3 regions of the Burkholderia mycopellens genome follow, and region 3 is predicted to be linked to each of the others. Evidence: predicted binding sites of a transcription regulator. Region 3 holds the regulator's gene; each other region holds the start of a gene.
The links. The regulator LexA, encoded in region 3, represses DNA repair genes until DNA is damaged. The targets are predictions, from matches to a motif close to ACTGTATNNNNATACAGT.
Positions count from the first base shown of each region.

Region 1: the regulator LexA is predicted to act here: its motif matches at 1,182-1,199, upstream of recA (recombinase RecA).
Region 2: the regulator LexA is predicted to act here: its motif matches at 1,128-1,145, upstream of imuA (translesion DNA synthesis-associated protein ImuA).

Region 1 covers NZ_OZ183802.1:3,293,178-3,295,440, reverse strand. The annotation lists gene ACPTTC_RS15345 (sensor histidine kinase) at 1-339, opposite strand, end outside; gene ACPTTC_RS15340 (response regulator transcription factor) at 357-1,085, opposite strand; gene recA (recombinase RecA) at 1,275-2,263, shown strand, end outside.
Region 2 covers NZ_OZ183802.1:3,514,004-3,516,266, forward strand. The annotation lists gene ACPTTC_RS16370 (Y-family DNA polymerase) at 1-474, opposite strand, end outside; gene imuA (translesion DNA synthesis-associated protein ImuA) at 407-1,114, opposite strand; gene ACPTTC_RS16380 (ABC transporter ATP-binding protein) at 1,409-2,203, opposite strand; gene ACPTTC_RS16385 (ABC transporter permease) at 2,205-2,263, opposite strand, start outside.
Region 3 covers NZ_OZ183802.1:1,971,155-1,973,417, reverse strand. The annotation lists gene ACPTTC_RS09180 (sulfate ABC transporter substrate-binding protein) at 1-397, opposite strand, end outside; gene lexA (transcriptional repressor LexA) at 662-1,309, shown strand; gene ACPTTC_RS09170 (hypothetical protein) at 1,336-1,671, shown strand; gene ACPTTC_RS09165 (DUF2939 domain-containing protein) at 1,701-2,263, shown strand, end outside.

The DNA.
Region 1 (2,263 bases), 1.3 Mb from region 3:
ACGCGTCTGCTCCGGCAGCGTCAGCTCGGCGACGCCGTTCACCGGATGGATCTGCCGAGCGAGCACGTATGCGTTGGTCTCGAGCGCGCGATCGAACGGGCCGTTCGCGATCGTCTTCGCGACAAGATAGGTGACGGCGATGCTCATCGGCCACAGCAGCAGCAGCGGCGCGAGCATCCAGTCGAGGATCTCGCCGAACAGCGAGCGCGGGCGCGGTGCCTCGGGCGTATCGGTTTCGTCGGGCGGCGCGAACGGGTTCTCGTAGCGCGCGTCGCGCGCCTCGTCGGCGGCCGACGACGGCGCGCCGGTCGGGTGGCGGGTAGGGGCCGGCGTGGCCATCGCGGCGACGGCCGGTTTCAGCGTAGCGGCGTGCCGGCCGCCGCAGGCTGGGGCGCTGCCGTGTCGGCCGGCGCGGCGGGCGCGACTTTCTCGAGGCAGTAGCCGAGACCGCGCACGGTCGAGATCCGCACGCCGCTGGGTTCGATCTTCTTGCGCAGCCGGTGCACGTAGACTTCGATCGCGTTGTTGCTGACTTCCTCGCCCCATTCACAGAGATGGTCGACGAGCTGCTCCTTCGACACGAGCCGCCCGATCCGCTGCAGCAGCACCTCGAGCAGGCCGAGCTCGCGCGCGGAGAGGTCGAGCACGTGATCGTTCGCATACGCGATGCGGCCGACCTGGTCGAATGCGAGCGAGCCGTGGCGCACGACGGTCGGGCCGCCGCCTGCACCGCGCCGGGTCAGCGCGCGCACGCGCGCCTCGAGCTCGTTGAGCGCGAACGGCTTGGCCATGTAGTCGTCGGCGCCGAGGTCGAGCCCCTTCACGCGCTCGTCGACGCTGTCGGCGGCCGTCAGGATCAGCACGGGAAGGTTGGAATTGCGGGCGCGCAGGCGCTTGAGGACGTCGAGCCCGGGCATTTTCGGGAGCCCGAGGTCGAGGATCAGCAGGTCGAACGTCTGCATCGACAGCGCGGTATCGGCATCGACGCCGCTCTTCACGTGGTCGACCGCATAGCCCGATTGGCGGAGTGACCGGGTGAGGCCGTCCGCGAGTATGCTGTCATCTTCCGCGATGAGAATTCGCATGGTGCTGACCGATGGCCGGCAGGGCGTTCGCGCCGGCCGACTGTCTCCGAAGTTATTCGTGTACAACGCAGCCTGCATTGCGGGCTTGCACAAAACACTGTTTTTTTATACAGTGTCTGCATTCGTGGGCAGCGCTTGAAAGCGGGCGCGCCTCTGACAGACGCTGCTCATCATAGCAAAGGACGATTCATGGAAGATAGCAAGAAGGGCTCCGGGATGACCGCCGAGAAGAGCAAGGCGCTGGCCGCCGCACTCGCGCAGATCGAGAAGCAGTTCGGCAAAGGGTCGATCATGCGGATGGGCGACGGCGAGGCGGCGGAGGACATCCAGGTCGTCTCCACGGGTTCGCTGGGGCTCGACATCGCGCTCGGCGTCGGCGGCCTGCCGCGCGGCCGGGTGGTCGAGATCTACGGTCCGGAATCGTCCGGTAAAACCACGCTCACGCTGCAGGTGATCGCCGAGCTGCAGAAGCTGGGCGGTACGGCCGCGTTCATCGACGCCGAGCACGCGCTCGACGTCCAGTATGCGTCGAAGCTCGGCGTGAACGTGCCGGAGTTGCTGATCTCGCAGCCGGACACCGGCGAGCAGGCGCTGGAAATCACCGATGCGCTGGTGCGCTCGGGCTCGATCGACATGATCGTCATCGACTCGGTCGCGGCGCTCGTGCCGAAGGCCGAAATCGAAGGCGAGATGGGCGATTCGCTGCCGGGCCTGCAGGCCCGCCTGATGTCGCAGGCGCTGCGCAAGCTGACCGGCACGATCAAGCGCACGAACTGCCTGGTGATCTTCATCAACCAGATCCGTATGAAGATCGGCGTGATGTTCGGCAACCCGGAAACCACGACGGGCGGTAACGCGCTGAAGTTCTATGCGTCGGTGCGTCTCGACATCCGCCGGATCGGCTCGATCAAGAAGAACGACGAGGTGATCGGCAACGAAACCCGCGTGAAGGTCGTCAAGAACAAGGTGTCGCCGCCGTTCCGCGAAGCGATCTTCGACATCCTGTACGGCGAGGGCATCTCGCGTCAGGGCGAGATCATCGATCTCGGCGTGCAGGCGAAGATCGTCGACAAGGCGGGCGCCTGGTACAGCTACAACGGCGAGAAGATCGGCCAGGGCAAGGACAACGCGCGTGAATTCCTGCGCGAGAATCCGGAAATCGCACGCGAGATCGAGAA
Region 2 (2,263 bases), 1.5 Mb from region 3:
GATCCGCGCGCGGGCCGAGACACGCGCGAGCAGCCACGCACCGCGCCCGGTCGGCGCGGCGGACAGGCGCGCCGCATAACCGAGCGCCGCGAGCGTCTCACGCACCTGGCGACACAGCGACGGCAAGCCGCCGAACAGGCGCAGGCTCGGGCCGACGTCGACGATCAGCGTGGCTTCGTCGTCGAGCGCGACGCACGGCGAGAAGCGCAGCAACGCGAGCGCGACCGCGCGCAGCGCATCGGCCTCGCGCGCGGGATCGCGTTCGACGAGTTGCGTCTCGGGCGCGAGCGTCAGCACGCCGCCGCGCTTCATGCCCGCGCGCACGCCTTGCCGGCGCGCGGCTGCATCGGCGATCAGCACGACGCCTTGCTCGAGCACCGCGCAGCCGGCGCCGCCGGCCGCTGCGTCAGACGGCGGCGGGGCGCACACGTCGAGCGGCAGGCGCGGCAGATGGATGCCGAGCAAGACGCGCATAGCGGCTCTCCACGATGGGCGACGGCAGGTCGAGCACGAGCGGCTCGCCGCGCGCCGGCCCGCGACGCTTGACGATATCGAGCGACACGCCGCCCGGCACGGGATACAGCGCGACGCGCAGCACGGCCGGCGACGGCTGCCGCGCGGCCGACAACGGGCGCAGCATCACGAACAGCGTGTCGCCCGTACGCGCGGCCGCGAGATGCAGGCGCCGCAGCGCATCGGGCCGCGCGTCCTGCCAGAGCAGCAGCGCGCCGCAACAACCGGTCTTGAGCGCCTGCTCGGCGGCCCACAACGCATCCGTGCGGCTGCCGGCGCGCAGCCACAGCAACGCGTCGGCCGGCACGCCGAGACTGGCGAGCGCGGTCGCATGCGGCGATTGTGGCGGCGCGACGAGCGCGAGCGGACGCCGGGCGCTGACGGTGCGTGCGAGCGCGGGCGCGAGCAGCCGCATCTCGCCGCAACCCGGCTGCGCGGCCAGCAGTTCGACGAGCCCGCCGACCGGCCAGCCGCCGCCCGGCAGCTCGGCGGACAGCGGCGCAAAGCCCGTGTCGATCGTGCGCGGACCGCCGCGCGCGAGCTGCGAGCCACGCCAGAGCGATGGATGAAGGGATTCGGGAGAAATGGAGGATGCGAGCATGACGCCACCCACAACTGTATGGATATACAGTATATGGCAATGCGCTCGCATCGCACAGCGCCGGTGCGAAACCGGTTTTTGTCAGAGGAAAAACGGGGAGAAAGCCGGCGCGCCCGTCATGTTACGGTGCGCCGGATCGGGCGTGGCCGGATCGTGCCGCCCGAACGCCCGCCACAACCATCCGGCCCGATGCGACGCACGCGCGCCGAATCGCCCGACCGGATCGGCATGCCACGCCTCACGCAGACCGGCACGGTGCGGCATCCCGCACCGCGCCGGCCCGCCTGCCGCCCGTCAGCCGAGCAGCAACGCGTCGTCGTCGAGCTGCTCGTGACGCACCTTCTCGAACATCTGCAGCAGGTCCGGCACGTCGAGCCCCTTGCGCGCGTCGCCCGACACGTCGAGCACGACCTGCCCCTGGTGCAGCATCACCGTGCGGTCGCCGTAGTCGAGCGCCTGCCGCATGCTGTGCGTGACCATCATCGTCGTCAGCTTGCTCTCGGCGACGATGCGCGCGGTCAGTTCCAGCACGAATGCGGCCGTCTTCGGATCGAGCGCGGCGGTGTGCTCGTCGAGCAGCAGGATCCGCGACGGCCGCAGCGATGCCATCAGCAGGCTCACCGCCTGCCGCTGGCCGCCCGACAGCAGCCCGATCCGGTCGGTCAGCCGGTTCTCGAGGCCGAGGTTCAGGAGCCGCAGCTTGTCGCGGAACAGCTCGCGCGACGGCCGGTCGAGCGCGGCCCGGAAGCCGCGCCGCGCACCACGCGCCATCGCGAGCGCCATGTTCTCCTCGATCGTCAGCGCCTCGCAGGTGCCGGCCATCGGATCCTGGAACACGCGCGCGACGAGGTGCGCGCGATCCCACGCAGCCTTGCGCGTGACGTCCGTGCCGTCGATCGAGATGCGCCCCGCATCGACGGCCTGGTCGCCGCTGACCGCATTGAGGAAAGTCGACTTGCCGGCGCCGTTCGAGCCGATCACCGCGACGAACTGGCCGTCGGGAATCTCGAGCGACAGCCCGCGCAGCGCACGCGTCTCGATCGGCGTGCCGGGATTGAACGTGAGTGTCAGGTCTCGTGCGGACAGCATGTCAGGCCCCTCCGTTCTTGCGCGCGAACAGCTTCTTGCGCGTCGCCGGCAGCACCAGCG
Region 3 (2,263 bases):
ACACGATCGTCGACGTGTACGGCGACGCGTTGTCGGGCAGCCGCTTCTGCCAGTCCTTGTTGACGAGCCCCTTGTTCGCGAGCGCGTCGATGTCGTACGCCAGCGCCAGCGTCACGACGTCGGCCTGGAGGCCGTCGAGCACCGAGCGCGCCTGCGCGCCCGAGCCGCCGTGCGACTGCTTGAAGTTGACGGTCTCGCCCGTCTTCGCCTTCCACTCCTTGCCGAACGCCTGGTTGAAGTCCTGATACAGCTCGCGCGTCGGGTCGTACGACACGTTCAGGAAGGTCGTATCGGCCTGCGCGTGCGTCGCGACGCCCAGCGCCGCCGCCGCGCCCAGCGCGAGTGTTGCGATCAGGCGGCCCACCCCGCCCACCAGCCCCGTGTTGCGCTTGCCCATCCTTGGTTCTCCAGTGTTGTCGGTATTGCGATGTCGGGCCAGTCTAACGAACGGGTTACATGATTAAAAATAATCGTTCCTCATTTTTTAATACTCAAAAGTGCTAACGCAGGCTGGATGGACGGTTGCGGCAGATGAACCGGCGTCGGGGCGTCGCGAAATCGCGCCGGAACCGGCGCGATCACGTCGAACCTCAAGTAACACTTGAAATTCGCGAACTACTGTATAAAAATACAGCTCACTGTCTATCCATACAGTTGAGCCATGACCAAACTCACCGCCCGTCAGCAGCAAGTGTTCGACTTGATCCGTCGCGCGATCGAGCGCTCCGGATTCCCGCCCACCCGTGCCGAGATCGCGGCCGAACTGGGCTTCAGCTCGCCGAATGCGGCCGAGGAGCACCTGCGCGCGCTGGCGCGCAAGGGTGTGATCGAGCTGGCCGCCGGCGCATCGCGCGGCATCCGCCTGCTCGGCATCGACGATGCCCCGCACCAGTTCACGCTGCCGCACGCCGGCCTGATGCAGCTGTCGCTGCCGCTCGTCGGCCGCGTCGCGGCCGGTAGCCCGATCCTTGCGCAGGAGCACATCTCGCAGCATTACGCGTGCGATCCCGCGCTGTTCTCCAGCAAGCCCGATTACCTGCTGAAAGTGCGCGGCCTGTCGATGCGCGACGCCGGCATCCTCGACGGCGACCTCCTCGCCGTGCAGAAGCGCACGGAAGCGAAGGACGGCCAGATCATCGTTGCGCGTCTCGGCGACGACGTCACGGTCAAGCGCCTGATGCGCCGGCCTGGCGGTCTCGAGCTGATCGCGGAGAACCCGGATTACGAAAACATCTTCGTCAAGGCCGGCAGCGCGGAATTCGCGCTGGAAGGCATCGCCGTCGGGCTGATTCGCTCGGGCGAACTCTGACATTCCGTCTCGCTCAGGAGAACATCATGGAACGCCTTTCCCGTCTGCTGCCTTTCCGTCAATTCGGTCGCCTGCGTCACCTGCGCGGCCGCACGCCCTGCGCACCGCTGTCCGCGGCGGCGCCCGTGCAAGAAGAAGTCGCAGTCGAACGGCAGGCGTCCCTGCTGCCGTCGGCGCTTCCCGCTTTCGCGCGGGTATCGCTGAACGCCGGCCTGAATCACGCCGAACCCGCGCGCCGCGCGCCGGTGCGCGTCTATCACGGCCGTTCGCGCCTGATCATGGTCGGCACGATCGATGCCGTGTGCCGGATGATCGATCGCTGCATCGCGGAGGAACGATCGGCCACGCCAGGCGGTCTCTGATTGCGGAATATCCCCGCACCGGAGGCAACGTGACCGGATCTTCGGGCCGCGCATGGCGGCTCAAGCCCCTGCTGATCGTCGTGCTGGCCGTCGCCATCATTGCGGCGATCGGCTATGGCTACGCGTCGCCGTACGTCGCGCTCGGTCGCCTGAAATCGGCGATCGATGCGCGTGATGCGCAGGCCATCAGCGAGTATGTCGATTTCCCGTCGCTGCGCATCAGCCTGAAGCAGCAGGTCACGGAAGAGTTGATGCGCCGGATCGACGCGGTGAAGAAGAACAATCCGTTCGCGGTGATCGGTGCGCTGATCGGGTCGGCACTGATCGGCCCCCTGGTCGATGCGTACGCAACCCCGGAGGGCGTGGCCGCGCTGATGAGCGGATTGCCGCCGCGTGGCAATCCGGGTGAGCGTCCACCTGAATGGTCGAATTTGCCGCCAGGCAATGCGCCAGGCAATGCGCCGGGCAACACGCCGGCCGCACCCGCAGCCAATCCGGCTCCGGCGAGCGCAACCGCTCCGGGCAGCGACACGGCCACCACGGCAGCGCCATCGCAATCACCCGCCGCTGCCGCACCGGCAAGCCCGGTCGA